Regions from separate parts of the Affinirhizobium helianthi genome, predicted to be linked through region 2. Evidence: riboswitches for the same ligand, from Rfam matches in the RefSeq annotation. Region 2 holds a riboswitch; the other holds the start of a gene.
What was found. A riboswitch is a leader RNA that binds a small molecule or an ion and turns the genes downstream of it on or off. The one in region 2 is predicted to bind S-adenosylmethionine.
Positions count from the first base shown of each region.

Region 1: it holds a riboswitch for S-adenosylmethionine, as region 2 does, so the genes downstream of both, ACFSE1_RS07420 (O-succinylhomoserine sulfhydrylase) here and metA (homoserine O-acetyltransferase MetA) in region 2, are expected to answer to the same signal.

Region 1 covers NZ_JBHUEQ010000013.1:31,055-38,721, forward strand. Annotated here, with positions in the region: gene ACFSE1_RS07395 (aspartate aminotransferase family protein) at 1-1,110, shown strand, start outside; gene argF (ornithine carbamoyltransferase) at 1,185-2,102, shown strand; gene ACFSE1_RS07405 (Hsp33 family molecular chaperone) at 2,463-3,452, shown strand; partial or broken gene ACFSE1_RS07410 (thiazole synthase) at 3,471-3,624, shown strand; gene apaG (Co2+/Mg2+ efflux protein ApaG) at 4,211-4,603, opposite strand; gene ACFSE1_RS07420 (O-succinylhomoserine sulfhydrylase) at 4,730-5,914, opposite strand; SAM riboswitch at 5,960-6,038, opposite strand; gene ACFSE1_RS07425 (2'-deoxycytidine 5'-triphosphate deaminase) at 6,112-7,206, shown strand; tRNA gene ACFSE1_RS07430 (tRNA-Gly) at 7,272-7,345, shown strand; gene ACFSE1_RS07435 (acyltransferase family protein) at 7,557-7,667, opposite strand, start outside.
Region 2 covers NZ_JBHUEQ010000023.1:91,479-99,145, reverse strand. Annotated here, with positions in the region: gene ACFSE1_RS12620 (anti-sigma factor family protein) at 1-84, shown strand, start outside; gene ACFSE1_RS12615 (Bax inhibitor-1/YccA family protein) at 116-826, shown strand; gene ACFSE1_RS12610 (DUF2076 domain-containing protein) at 861-1,445, shown strand; gene ACFSE1_RS12605 (exopolysaccharide biosynthesis protein) at 1,598-2,266, shown strand; gene ACFSE1_RS12600 (aminotransferase) at 2,267-3,436, opposite strand; gene ACFSE1_RS12595 (aldose epimerase family protein) at 3,452-4,471, opposite strand; gene metA (homoserine O-acetyltransferase MetA) at 4,550-5,470, opposite strand; SAM riboswitch at 5,510-5,588, opposite strand; gene ACFSE1_RS12585 (thiamine diphosphokinase) at 6,013-6,666, shown strand; gene ACFSE1_RS12580 (ABC-F family ATP-binding cassette domain-containing protein) at 6,672-7,667, shown strand, end outside.

The DNA of each region.
Region 1 (7,667 bases), on a different contig from region 2:
GGCGAGCGATATCTCGATTTCGGCGCTGGCGTGGCCGTCACCTCGTGCGGTCATGCGCATCCGCATCTCGTCGGTGCGTTGAAGGATCAGGCAGATAAGGTCTGGCATCTTTCCAACCTTTACGAGATCCCGGATCAGGAGCGCCTGGCGCGCCGTCTGGTGGATGCCACTTTCGCGGATAAGGTGTTCTTCACCAATTCCGGTGCGGAGGCGCTGGAATGCGCCATCAAGACTGCGCGGCGCTACCACTATTCCAAGGGGCATCCTGAGAAGTTCCATATCATCACCTTCGAAGGTGCCTTCCATGGCCGCACGATTGCGACCATCGCTGCTGGCGGTCAGGAGAAGTATCTGGAAGGCTTCGGCCCCAAGGCGCAGGGTTTCGATCAGGTGCCGTTCGGCGATCTGGATGCGTTGAAGGCTGCCATTACCGAAAACACGGCCGCCATCCTGATCGAGCCGATCCAGGGTGAGGGCGGTATCCGCGTCGTGCCGAAGGAATTGCTGAAAGAACTGCGTGCGCTTTGCGATAGCCACGGCCTGCTTCTGATGTTCGATGAGGTGCAGACGGGCGTTGGCCGCACTGGCAAGTTCTTTGCGCATGAATGGTCGGGTGTTGCGCCAGATATCATGGCGGTTGCCAAGGGTATCGGCGGCGGCTTCCCCTTCGGTGCCTGCCTTGCCACAGCAGAGGCGGCATCCGGCATGAAGCCCGGCGTGCATGGCACCACCTATGGCGGCAATCCGCTGGCCATGGCTGTTGGCAATGCCGTTCTGGATGTCGTTCTGGGCGATGGTTTCCTGGAGCATGTGCGCGATGTCGCGCTGGTGTTCCGCCAGGGTCTCGCAGCCTTGAAGGATCGCTTCCCGCATGTGATCGAGGATATTCGCGGCGAAGGGCTGATGCTCGGCATCAAGGCGCGCGTCCCGGCGGGTGAGCTGGTCACGGCCATGCGCGAGGAGCATATTCTGGGCGTTCCCGCGGGTGATAACGTCATCCGTCTGCTTCCGCCGCTGGTGGTCACTGCGGAAGAGGCGCGCGAAGGCATTGCCCGCATTGAGCGCGCAGCGGAAAAGCTACATAACGAGCAGTTGAAGAAGTCGGCCTGAAGCCGGCAGGTTTTGAGCGAAACGGGCCGCCGGACGGCGCCTCAATAGCCCATCGGGGCTCAATGGATTGTATCATGGCATCTCCGAAGCATTTTCTCGATTTCTCTGCCGTCTCCGCCGGTGAGTTGCGCACCATTCTGGATGATGCACGCACCCGCAAGCAGGCCACCAAGGCTGGCACCGCGGATAAGCCGCTGGCGGGCAAGATGCTGGCCATGATCTTTGAAAAGCCGTCCACGCGCACCCGCGTCTCCTTCGATGTGGGCATGCGCCAGCTGGGCGGCGAAACGCTGTTTCTCTCCGGCACGGAAATGCAGCTTGGCCGCGCTGAAACCATTGGCGATACGGCCCGCGTTCTGTCGCGCTATGTCGATGCCATCATGATCCGCACCACGGACCACACGCGCCTGCTGGAATTGGCAGAGCATGCAACGGTTCCGGTCATCAATGGCCTGACGGATGAGACCCATCCCTGTCAGATCATGGCGGATCTTCTGACCTATGAAGAACATCGCGGCCCGGTTGCTGGCAAGACATTTGCCTGGACGGGCGATGGCAACAATGTGCTGCATTCTTTCGTCGAAGGTGCTGCGCGCTTCGGCTATCGCATGAATATGGCCGTGCCGCTGGGCTCCGAGCCGCTGGACAAGTACCTGAACTGGGCACGCAACAATGGCGGCGATATCATGCTGTGCCATGATGCGGAGCGTGCCGTTGAAGGTGCGGATATGGTCGTCACCGATACCTGGGTCTCGATGAACCAGGAGCATAAGGCCCGTGGCCATAACATCTTCCAGCCATTCCAGGTGAATGAGCAGCTGATGGCAAAGGCCAATAAGGATGCCCTGTTCATGCACTGCCTGCCCGCCCATCGCGGTGAGGAAGTCACCGATGAGGTTATCGATGGCCCGCAGTCTGTGGTCTTCGATGAGGCGGAAAACCGCCTGCATGCGCAGAAGTCTGTTCTGGCCTGGTGCTTCGGCGCGATCTAGAGCCTTTCCAGAAAAAGCGGTCTCCGGTTTTCCGTCGGGAAATGCCTCTGGCCAAAGCAGAACCGGATCGTCGGCACTTTGCCGTCTGCCTTGATTTCGGCAGGCGGCATTCCCATGTGTCGGTCTTCAAATGCTGCCTCCGTTTTCCGGGGCGCGATCCAACACAAAAATCGTCGGCCTGTTTCCATACTTACAGCGCCCTGCGTCCTATATGGCGCACAAAGGACGCTGTAACGCTTTAAATTTGCTGCATAATTTTTGCCTTAAAATCGGGTTCGATTTAAGGAATTATGCAGTAAGCGGTTCCGCTGAGGCGCCATATGTGCGAAATGGAAAGCTCCGGCGCGAAGGAGTCAAGTCATGGCAGAAGCCACCGTCGATCTCAGTGAACTTCAACTTGCAGGCGATGATCGCGTTGTCCCCTTCCAGGTGGAAGGTCTGGATGTGCGCGGCCGTGCGGTGCAGATGGGCCCGCTTCTGAACCAGATTCTGGGACGTCACGATTATCCTGCGCCCGTTGCGCGTCTGCTGGCCGAGGCCATTGTCCTGACCGCGCTCATCGGCACGTCCTTGAAGTTTGAAGGCCGCTTTACCGTGCAGACCAAGGGCGATGGCCCGGTCGATCTCCTGGTGGCGGATTTCACCAGCCCGCAGAACATGCGCGCCTATGCCCGCTTCGATGAAGCGGCGCTGGATGCTGCGGTGAAGGCAGGCAAGGTTTCGCCGACCGAGCTTATGGGCCACGGCGTTCTGGCCTTCACCATCGATCAGGGCCATGGCATGCAGCCCTATCAGGGCATCGTGCCGCTCGATGGCTCGTCTCTGGAAGAAATTGCCGGTGTCTATTTCCGCCAGTCAGAGCAGATCCCCACCAAGGTTCGGCTGGGTGTCGCGGAATTGTTCGATCGCGATGCCGATGGCAAGGCCCGCCATGCCTGGCGTGCCGGTGGTGTTCTGGCGCAGTTCCTGCCGGAAGCGCCGGAGCGGATGCGCCAGCCGGATATCCACGGCGGCGATGGCGATGAGCGCGATGCGGATTTCGTCGAGGATGACGCCTGGGCCGAAGCCAGCATGCTGGTGGAAACGGTGGATACGGACGAATTGACCGATCCGCAGGTGGGCATTGAACGGCTGCTCTATCGCCTGTTCCATGAGCGGGGCGTGCGGGTCTATGAGCCGCAGATCGTCATGGATCGTTGCAGTTGCTCGCGCGACAAGATCAAGGGCGTGCTGGGTGGCTTCTCGGCAGAGGAGATTGAGGAGAGCCTCGAGAACGGCGAAATCTCCGTCACCTGCGAGTTCTGCTCCACCACCTATCGCTACGATGCTTCGGAATTCAAACCGAACTGACCACACTGCCTGATGCCGGTCTCCGGTGCCGATAATCCCGCCTCACAATGGCCAAGGCTTTTGCGTTGGCCATGGTGAGACGGGCGGGCTCGGCTTTTCCGCAGGCCTGCTGGAGCCGCGCGAGATGGCGGTTCCCTCCACGCCCGTCATCGGCAAAGCAGTGTTCGGGTAGGTGTATAGCTGCTGAGAGCCGCCCAACCCCATCAACCACTTAGCATTTTTCCATACGCCAGCCCCAAAACCTGTGTTTGAATTTGGCCGTTCCGCAACGGTTACACCAGCAGGCGTGCTGGCGATGCGGGGCCGGCGCGGGTGTGAGGGGCAAGACGCAAAACCCTCATGTCCGGGTGCGCGGAAAATGGTCTCCCTCTGGCGACAACGGAGGAAGCGGTCAGGCGTCGGACGTCAGCCTGCCTCTTCATCTCCGAAGGAGCGCGCCGGGCGTGCCTGTGCGGCACACATGGGGAGTGGTGAGGGTCAGGCTTCGCCGTCTGTAGTCCGGCCGGTTTCGGTCAGGCGGCGGTCAAAGGGCTTCCCCATCATTCCAGGCAGAGAGACCGGAGTCGCGTGCAAAAACCGCTGAACGGGGCGCTGAAAGGTGTCACTTATAACTACCCATACGAGGCAGCTTTCAGCGCCCCGGCCTGACAGTCTCTATGCCACGGGTTCACTGAACCGCGTGACTATTGGCGCATGCCGCCGGTTTTTTGAAAAGCGATAAGCTCGCGAAACAGCATGAACTCCGAAGTCTCAGAGCTTCAGTTCAGCGTGCGCAGAAGGCCGGGGGAATCCAGCGAGAAGGCCGGAATATCGACGATGAAGGTTTGCCCGTCATCGGTTTGCATCTGGTAATGGCCGAACATCATGCCGGATGGCGTGTCGAGCGGGCAGCCGGATGAATATTCATAGGTATCGCCCGGCTCCAGCCGCGGCTGCTCACCCACCACACCGGGGCCTTCCACCTCATCGACAACACCGTTTTGATCCGTGATGTGCCAGTAGCGGTGCATCAATCTCACAGTGTGAGAGGAGTGATTGGCAATAACAACCTTGTAGCCCCAGACGTAGCGGTTCTCATCTGGATCGGACTGATCCTCCAGATAATAGGGCTCCACCTCGACTTCGATATCCTTCGTCCGTGCACGGTACATGTGCCATACCTCATTGCGTAGAAGGGATATCGTACAGGTCGGGCGCAAGGTCAAGAAATGCGCCCGCTCCAGAAGCCGTGAACCCCCTAAATTTGACGGTTAATCCTAACCGTCAAGGTAAACATGTCAGTTGGCGACCTTCGACAGCGCCTGCGCCAGATCGTCGATCAGATCGTCCGTGTCCTCGATACCGCAGGAAATGCGCAAGGTGCCAGCGGAAATGCCAAGCTCTGCCCGCGCTTCGTCGGTCAGGTTCTTGTGTGTGGTTGTCGCTGGATGCGTGATCAGGCTCTTGGCGTCGCCCAGATTGTTGGAAATCTTCACCACCTCCAGCGCATCCTGAAGCGCGAAGGCTGCATCCTTGCCGCCCTTCAGCTCGAAGCAGACCAGCGTTGAGCCGCCGGTCATCTGCTTGGCGATGATATCGGCCTGCGGATGGTCCTTGCGTCCCGGATAGATGACCTTGGCCACCTTGCCCTGATCGGCCAGGAAGTCGGCAAGGCGCGCCGCAGTCTGCGTCTGCTGCTTCACGCGCAGCGGCAGTGTTTCCAGACCCTTCAGAAGCGTCCAGGCATTGAAGGGAGACATGGCCGGCCCGGTGTGGCGGAAGTAATCGTGCAGGTTCTCATTGATCCAGTCCTTGCTGGACAGAACGATGCCGCCGAGGCAGCGCCCCTGGCCGTCGATGTGCTTGGTCGCGGAATAGACGACGACATGCGCGCCCAGTTCCAGCGGCTTCTGGAAAAGCGGTGTTGCGAAAACATTGTCGACCACCAGCTTGGCGCCGATCTGGTTGGCAAGCTTTGCCACGCCGGCAATATCCACCACTTCCAGCGTCGGATTGGTCGGGCTTTCCAGGAACATGACCTTGGTGTTGGGACGAATGGCGGCTTCCCAGTTTTTCAGGTCGCGACCGTCCACCAGCGTGCATTCCACGCCATATTTGGGGGCAAGCGTTTCCACGATGTAGCGGCAGGAGCCGAACAGGGCGCGGGCTGCAACAATATGGTCGCCTGCCTTGACCTGGCAAAGAATGGCAGCGGAAACGGCGGCCATGCCGGATGCGGTAGCGCGGGCGTCTTCAGCCCCTTCCAGCGCAATCATGCGCTTTTCGAACATGTCGTTGGTGGGGCTGCCATAGCGCGCGTAGATGAAGCCGTCGGTCTCGCCCTTGAAGCGGGCCTCTGCGGATGCCGAGTTTTCGTAAACGAAGCCCTGTGTGAGAAAGATTGCTTCGGATGTCTCACCGAAAGGCGAACGCAGCGTGCCTTCGTGAACGAGCTTGGTTGCCGGGCGCCAGGTCTTGCTCATATGCGTGTCCCATTCCACAAACAAAAAAAACCGGTCGCAGACGGACCGGTTTTGCACCCGGTCCTTTTAGCCACTTGTTTAACGTGGCTGCAAGCCGACCGGCCAAATCACCACGGGATAAGTCTCGCATACGCCGATAGAGAGCTTGCGTCAATTCCCCGCTTTTGCTTTTGTCCCCCGATTAAGGAATAGGTTCAATGGAACGTAAAGCTGGCATTTTGGCGGATCGCGCGATCGGCGCACTTTTTGAGGCGGGCAAGCTGAAGAGCGAGGCTCAACTGGATGCCGACCAGATCCAGCCGGCCAGCCTCGATCTGAGGCTCGGCTCCAAGGCGCTGCGCGTTCGCGCCAGCTTCATGCCGGGCCGCAATCACACGGTTGCCGACAAGCTGGAGCGGCTTACCCTTCACGAGATCGATCTTGAACAGGGCGCGGTGCTTGAAACGGGCTGTGTCTACATCGTGCCGCTGATGGAAAGCCTGGATCTTCCAGCCGAGCTTTCCGCCTCGACCAATCCGAAGAGTTCGACGGGGCGCCTGGACATCTTTACCCGCGTGATGGTCGACTACGCCCAGGAGTTCGACAAGATCCCGGCTGGCTATTCGGGGCCCCTCTATCTGGAAATCTCGCCGCGCACCTTCCCGGTCATCGTGCGCCGCGGTTCACGCCTGTCGCAGATCCGGTTCCGTGTCGGCCATGCGCTGCTCAGCGAAGCGGAAGTTCTTGCCCTCCACCATGAAGAGACGCTGGTGGCGAGCGAAATGCCGAATGTTTCCGGCGGCGGTATCGCGCTCTCGATCGATCTCAAGGGGGCAGGGCCGGATGGCCTGATCGGCTATCGCGGCAAGCACCATACTTCGGTGATCGATGTGGATCGCAAGGCGCAGCATGATGTGCTGGATTTCTGGGAGCCGCTCTACAGCCGTGGCCGTGACGACTTGATCCTCGATCCGGATGAGTTCTACATTCTCGTGTCGCGCGAGGCGGTTCACGTACCGCCGCTCTATGCGGCGGAAATGACCCCCTATGACCCGCTGGTCGGGGAGTTTCGCGTGCATTATGCGGGCTTCTTCGATCCGGGCTTCGGCCATGCCGCAGCAGGCGGTACTGGCAGCCGTGCAGTCCTTGAGGTCCGCAGCCATGAGGTGCCGTTCATTCTCGAACATGGGCAGATTGTCGGCCGTCTGGTCTATGAGCACATGCAGGAACGCCCGCAAGGCCTCTACGGTTCAAGCCTCGGTTCCAACTATCAGGCGCAGGGCCTCAAGCTCTCGAAGCATTTCCGCGGGTAAACCAGCCCGCTCGGTTTTTGCTTGAAATGCCAATGGTCCTGATGCTAATTCTCAGGCCCTGTCATGCGGGTGTAGCTCAATGGTAGAGCAGCAGCTTCCCAAGCTGAATACGAGGGTTCGATTCCCTTCACCCGCTCCAGCCACTCGTAGTCTCAATCCTTCATCACGCTCGAGCGGGCTGCTAACACCAACAGGCATGGTTCCGTAACGGATCGGCAACCGGAAAAGCCGATGGCTGTACATGCCGCCTGTTCGCCAGATCGCGCTTAATGGCGTGGCATTATCTGGCCAGCAACTGCTCCTCGCGGTACGGGGTTTGTCGCATGGGCTACTGCCCGCCTTGTGGAGGATTAGCGACGTTCCCAGTATTTTACCATCGCAGCCGCAACCATGGCAGCTCCTGTCCGGCTAAGGTGGTTGTCATCGAATAGAAGCGGCTTACCCTCGACAACCAGCCTGCA
Region 2 (7,667 bases):
GTTGCCTACGCACTCGTTTCGGAGCGGCAAGATGCCCCGCGCCTTCGGCAAGAGGCAGAGCGCCTTGCCCGTTCCCTTTACTGAAACACCGCATTAACCCCAACAGGAGTACGCCATGAATCCGCGTTTCGGATACAACTCGGCAGTCCAGTCCCAGGCCGCATTCGATGAGGGACTGCGCCAGCACATGCTGCGCGTTTACAACTATATGGGCCTTGGCCTTGTCATTACCGGCATCGTTGCCTTCATCGTTGGCACGACGCCCGCCCTTTACGTGCCGATCTTCTCCAGCCCGCTGAAGTGGGTGGTGATGCTGGCACCGCTGGCCTTCGTCTTCTTCTTCTCGTTCAAGATCCAGACGATGTCCGCCTCCACCGCGCAAATGACCTTCTGGGCCTTCTGCGCCGTGATGGGTCTTTCGCTTGCTTCCGTGTTCCTCGTCTTCACGGGTGCCAGCATTGCGCGCACCTTCTTCATTGCCGCCACCATGTTCGGCGCAACCAGCCTCTACGGCTACGTGACGAAGCGTGACCTCGCCAAATTCGGCTCCTTCCTGATCATGGGCCTGATCGGCGTGATGATCGCCTCGATCGTCAACATCTTCCTCGGCTCCAGCGCCCTGCAGTTCGCCGTATCGGTCATCGGCATCATCGTCTTTGTCGGCCTGACCGCCTGGGACACCCAGAACATCAAGGAACAGTATGCCGAGAACTTCGACCAGGAGAGCCAGCAGAAGCTCGCCGTCTTCGGTGCGCTGTCGCTGTACCTCAACTTCGTCAACATCTTCCAGCTTCTGCTGAGCCTGACCGGCCAGCGCGAAGAGTAATCAGTCCAACCGAACCCCAAGGAGGAAATCATCGATGGACTACAACGACCGCCAGGCGATCGAGGGGCTTTTCGGCAAGCTCTCCCATGTGGAGAGCCAGTCGGGACCGCGCGATATGGAAGCGGATGCCTTCATTCGTGATCGCATCGCCAGCCAGCCGGGAGCACCCTATTACATGGCGCAGACGATCGTTGTGCAGGAGCAGGCGCTGAACGACGCGCAGCGGCGGATCGAGGAACTGGAATACCAGCTCTCCTCCCGCCCGGCATCTGGCGGCGGCTTCTTCTCCAGCCTGTTCGGCAGCGCATCGCAGCCGGCCCGGCCCGTGCCGCAGACGCAAGCCCCCCAGGGCATGATGCCCAACGGCCCGCAGTCCGGCCCACGCAATCCGTGGGGTGGGCAGCAGACGGCACAGGGCTTTGGCCAGCCCCAGCCCGCCCGTGGCGGCGGCTTTCTGGCAGGTGCCGCGCAGACGGCCATGGGCGTGGCCGGTGGCGTGCTGCTGGGCAATGCCATAGCTGGCATGCTAGGTGGCGATGAGGCGCAGGCCGCAGAAACGCCGGCAGAAGAACAGCCCGCCGAAGACGATGCAGGCTTTGAAGAAGACATGCAGTTCTGATCCTTGATGATCATCAACCGCGAAAGGGCGCTCGAACACGCTTCGAGCGCCTTTTCTTCATCAAGACCTCATAAAATCGCAACGAAATGGCCACCTTTGCGTGGCAGAATCCGCACGTGATCAACAAGCCTTCCCGGCTACCTGAGAGTTTCATGGCCCTTCCAGAACCGTTACCCTCCTTCTCGGAACCAGACGATCGCAAGGCACCGGAAGAGGAACGGCCGCAGAGCTTTTCTCACATCTTGAGAGCGCTGGCGGACGATGTGACGCAAGAACGCATTGCCGTGAGCGATCTTCTGCTTGCCATGAAGGACCGCGCCTTCGGTGCGCTGCTCTTCATCTTTGCCATGCCGAATACCATTCCCACGCCGCCGGGAACCTCTGCCATTCTGGGCATTCCACTGGTCTTCCTCAGCCTTCAGATGGCGCTTGGCAAAAAGCCGTGGCTGCCGCAACTCATTGCGAAACGCTCAATGCTGCGCTCTGACTTTGCCGGAATGGTTGGCAAGATCGAACCATGGATTGCCAAGGCGGAAAGAATGCTGAAGCCCCGGCTTTCCGCCCTCGCCTCGCCCGGCATGGAAAAGGCGATCGGCATTTTCTGCCTGATCCTGTCGATTATTCTGGCCCTGCCCATCCCGCTCGGCAACATGCTGCCGGCAGTGGCCCTCTGCATCATGGCCTTCGGCATTCTGGAAAAGGATGGGCTGTGGGTCATGCTCGGCATAGGCTTAGGCATCGTCTCCCTCTTCCTGGTGGCAGGCGTGATCTACGCCATCTTCAAGGCGATCCTGTTCTTTGCCGCCTCGATCTTCACGTGATCACAAGGAGAAGGATGAAAGACGCGCACCCAGCGCACGGATGCCTTCGACATCTGCATTGGCGAAGGCGAAACGCAGATAGGCCTCCTGCCCCTCGCCGAAATAGCTGCCCGGAATGCACGAAACACCCGCATTTTTCGCCAGTGCCTGTGCCACCTCTGCGGAGGATTTCCCCTCATGGGGATGGCGAATGAAGGCGAAATAGGCACCTATCGCATCCAGCTGCCAGCCCGCAAGCCCAGCCACGACGGCCCGCAGCGCATCCGCCCGCCGCATGATTTCCTGCCTGTTTTCCTCGCGCCAGGATTTGAGACGTGGAATGGCCTCTGCCACAGCAGTCTGCGCTGCCCGTGGTGCGCAGATTTGCAGGTTATCCATGATCTTGGCGACCTGGCGCACAAATTGAGGACCTGCCGTGATGGCACCCAGCCGATGCCCCGGAATGCAAAAGCTCTTGGAGAAGCTGTAGAGCGAGACGATGTGATCCTGCCAGTCAGGCCGGGAAAACAGTGAATGCGGCTGCGCTTCAGCATCGGGTAGAAAGTCGCGATAGGTCTCATCCAGGATAAGCCAGATGCCGCGGCTCTGGCAGAGGTCTGCAATCTCGTCCAACAACGCAGGTGGATAGACCGCACCTGTAGGGTTGTTGGGCGAAACGAGGGCCAATGCCTTGACCTCAGGAGTGATGGCGTCTGCGATATCCGGAACCCTTGGCAGGAAACCGCGTTCTGCCGAACAGGCCACAAGCTTTGTGCCAATGCCAAGCATGGCAAGAGTGGTCTGGTGGTTAAAGTAATAGGGATTGGTCATCAGGACCGCATCGCCGGCACCGGCCACCGCCATGACCGCACAGATGAAAGCCTGATTGCAGCCCGAGGTGATGTGGACATTTTCCGCCGTCAGGGCCGCATGGTAGACGCCCGCCGAATGTACGGCATAGGCGGCTCGCAAGACCGCCTCCCCTTCAATCGGGCCATAGCCGGTGGATGCGCGCGAGGAAGCAGCCTTTCCCAATAGTTCCAGCATGTGCGGATGCGCTGGATAACCGGGAACCGCCTGGGAAAGATCGATGAGCGGCCCCTTGGCACCATCATAGCTGCGCGCCCATGCCTGAACGGATGGCACGGGCGGAGGCGAGATGCTTTCGATCAGCGGATTGAAACCAGCCATCGCCAGCCTCCGTGCTCAGCTTTTGCTGAACACGTAATCCGTTTCCTGCCGAAGAACCTCACCCGGACGCAGCACCGCATTCGGGAAGCCCGGATGATTGATGGCATCCGGCCAGATCTGCGTTTCCAGGCAAAGACCCGCATAAGGCCCATAGAGCTTGCCGGAAAGGCCCGGCACCGTCGGCTTCAACTTGAAGCCCGCATAGAGCTGGACGCCGGGCTCAGTGGTGCGAACCTCCAGCGACACGCCGGAGTTGACGCTGCGCACAAGGGCAACGGAACGCTTTTCGGTGCGCTCGTTCGACAGGCAGTAATTGTGATCGAATTCCACCTGATGGCCCTTGCCATCATCGCGACGGATGGGGCCAAGCTGGCGCAGATCCATCGGCGTGCCTTCAACGGCAATCTGCTTGCCCGTCGGCACCTGATGCTCGTCCAGTTCCAGATAATGATCGGCCGCGATCATGATGTCGTGGCCCAGAATATCGTCGCGGCCATCCAGGTTGAAATAGGTGTGCTGGCAGATATTGGCGAGCGTCGGCTGGTCTGTCACGCTCTCATAAACAACGTTCAAAACGCCGTCATCCTTCAGCTCATAGGTGGCCGTCACCGTGCAATTGCCGGGATAGCCGCCGCGACCATCCGTATCGGTGACCTGAAGGATCACCTTGTTGTTCGAATGGGCGATGATCGTCCAGTTCGTTTTGCCAAGGCCATCGCTTCCGCCATGCAGATGCGTATTGCCGTCCTGGTTCAGGTCCACCTGATAGTTCTTGCCATCCAGCGTGAACTGACCCTTGCCGATACGGTTGGCAACACGGCCCGGAGTTGCGCCGAAATAGGAGGAATATTTCGGATAATCCTCAAAGTTCTGGAAGCCCAGAACCAGCGGCTCTTCGTGGCCTTCAAGACGCAGATCCTGAATAACGGCGCCCCAGGTGATGACATGCGCAGTCAGCCCGCCACCGGAAATGCTGACTCGATAGACTGTTTCGCCCTTCGGAGTGGTGCCGAAAATCTCACCTTGCGTCGTCATGCCTGTATCCTGTCATGCCTATGAAACCGGGCGGCAAACTGCGCCATTTTCGAATGCACTGCAATGCGCAAAAGCGGCTCAAACAGTGCCGATCTTGTCCAGATCGTAATGCGTGGTCTGGTAGATCTCGTTGATCCAGTTGCCGAAGAACAGATGCGCATGGCTGCGCCAGCGGTTCTGCGGCGTCAGCGCCACATCATTATGCGGGAAGTAGTTGTGCGGCATCTTGATCGGCACGCCTGCATTCACATCGCGGAAATATTCATCCGCCAGCGAGGTGGAATCATACTCCACGTGATTGAACATATAGAGGCGGTTGCACTTTTTCTCATGCACCAGGCACACGCCCATCTCATCCGATTCCATCAGGATTTCGAGGCCAGGCACCTTTTCGATATCGGCGCGGCGAACCTCGGTCCAGCGCGACACCGGAACCTGGAAATCATCCGAAAAGCCGTTGAGATAAATGGAAGACGGGCAGAGATTGCGATGGCGATAGACCCCAAACGCCTTCTCCTTCAACTCATGCTTCGGCACCTTGTGGAAGTGATAGATGGCAGCCATGGCCCCCCAGCACACATTCAGCGTTGAATGCACATTGGTAGCCGTCCAGTCGAAGATCTGCTGCATCTCGTCCCAATAGGTGACTTCCTCGAAGGCAAGCAGTTCCACCGGCGCGCCCGTGATGATGAAGCCATCGAACTTGCGGTGCTTCACTTCTTCCCAGGTATTGTAGAAGGACAGAAGATGTTCTTCCGATGTGTTCTTGGCCTTGTGCCCGCCGACACGCACCAGCGAAAGCTCCACCTGCAGCGGCGATGCGCCAACGAGACGCGCCATCTGCACTTCGGTCTTGATCTTGTTCGGCATCAGGTTCAGCAACCCGATTTGCAGCGGACGGATATCCTGACGCACGGCGACCGTCTCGGTCATGACCCGCACGCCCTCGCTGACCAGGGCTTCAAAAGCAGGCAAGGTATCTGGAATCTTGATCGGCATGGTTCGAACTCGACAAACAAAAAAACCGGTCACAACGGACCGGTTTCATACCCGGTCTTTTTAGCCACTTGTTTAACGTGGCTGCAAGCCGACCGGCCAAATCACCACGGGATAAGTCTCGCATACGCCGATAGAGAGCTTGCGTCAATTCTGTGCTTTTGCTTTTCTGAGATCAGACGCGATTTGCTGACTCGTCGGCCTCCACAACCGATGACTAAACAGGTCCAAACTGTTTAGGTTAGCGTAGCCAATGCGGACAGTCGAGAAGAAGAGAAAAGGCATCCAACCCATCTCTTCCTCTCGGCGAACCCAATCCCTCACGGGATACATAATGTGTGACGCGTCGAGTCGAGCTTGACAATACCCCATAAAACATTCTCCAAAACTTTATCCGCACCACGAGAACTCTGAAGAGCTACGGCCTAGCATTATTGCGTATGCATCACTAGCCAGAGATCATCGCTGGAAACACCGACAAAACCAAGTGAACCGCGCGCGGAAGCGCTTTGCTTCACCTGCCCGAATAGGCTATGGGCTGGCGCATGAGCACACCGACCTTTTCCATTCTGCTTGGCGGAAACATTACCGTCACCGATAGACTTCGTGCCGTCACCAGCGGCAGCCGCGTGATTGCCGCCGATAGCGGCATTCGCCATGCGCAGCCGCTCGGTCTGACACCGGAACTATGGGTGGGTGATTTCGATTCCAGCGACGATGCGCTGAAGGCGGCCTATCCCAAGGTGGAGCGCCGCGCCTACCCCGTCTCCAAGGCGGCAACCGATGGCGAGATTGCCATTGCGGAAGCCATTTCACGCGGGGCGGAACGTCTGATCCTGGTGGGTGCTCTGGGCGGCGAGCGGTCGGACCATGTGCTGCAACATTATCTTTCGGCGCTCAGCCTCGCGGAAGACAATTTCGAGGTGATGCTGACCTCCGGCGAAGAGGAGGCCTTTCCGCTTTGCGACGATGGCGGCATGGAGCTGGACCTGCCGAAAGGTGCGCTGTTTTCCGTGCTCGGGTTCACGGCGCTGGAAGGGCTGACCATCCGCAACGCCCGCTATCCGCTGAAGAACTTCAAATTGACCTTCGGCTCTTCGCGCACCATTTCCAACGTGGCGGAAGGCGTGATCTCCGTAACCCTGTCGAAAGGCCGCGCGCTTCTCCTGGCTCGCCCTTACGACCGCAGCGGAGCTTGATTCCCATGGCACCTCCTATTCTCAAGCTCGACGATATTCGCCTCAGCTTCGGGGGAACACCGCTGCTCGACGGCGCAAACCTGCAGGTGGAACCGGGTGACCGCATCTGCCTGGTCGGGCGCAACGGCTCGGGCAAGTCCACGCTGATGAAGATTGCGGCGGGTCTGGTCGAGGCGCAATCGGGCGAGGTGTTCCGTCATCCCTCCTCCACCATCCGCTATCTGGAACAGGCCCCGGATTTCAACGGCTTCACCACGGTACAGGCCTATTGCGAAGCGGGCCTTGGACCGGGCGACGACCCCTACCGCGTGACCTATCTGTTGAACCATCTCGGCCTGACGGGACAGGAAGATCCGAACCGGCTTTCCGGCGGTGAAGCGCGCCGCGCCGCCTTGGCGCGTGTGATGGCGCCTGAGCCAGACATCCTGATGCTGGACGAGCCGACCAACCATCTGGACCTGCCGACCATCGAATGGCTGGAAGGCGAGTTGCAGAAGAGCCGCAGCGCGCTGGTGCTGATCTCCCACGACCGGCGCTTCCTGGAAAAGGTTTCCACCGCCGTGGTGTGGCTGGATCGCGGGCTTTCCCGCCGCATGGACAAGGGCTTTGCCCATTTCGAAGCCTGGCGCGACGACGTGCTGGAAGCCGAAGAGATCGAGCAGCACAAGCTGGGCCGCCAGATCGAGCGTGAAGAACACTGGCTGCGCTATGGTGTCTCCGCCCGCCGCAAGCGCAATATGCGCCGCCTCGGCGAATTGCAGAATCTGCGCGCCGAATATCGCGGCCATCGCGGCCCGCAGGGCACGATTCAGGCATCGGTGAGCGAAGGCCGCGAAAGCGGCAAGCTGGTGATCGAGGCGGAAGCCATTACCAAGAGCTATGGCGAACGCCAGATCGTCGCGCCGTTTTCGCTGCGCGTTCATCGCGGCGATTGCATCGGCCTCGTGGGGCCGAACGGTGCGGGCAAGACGACGCTTCTGAAAATGCTGACCGGGCAGTTG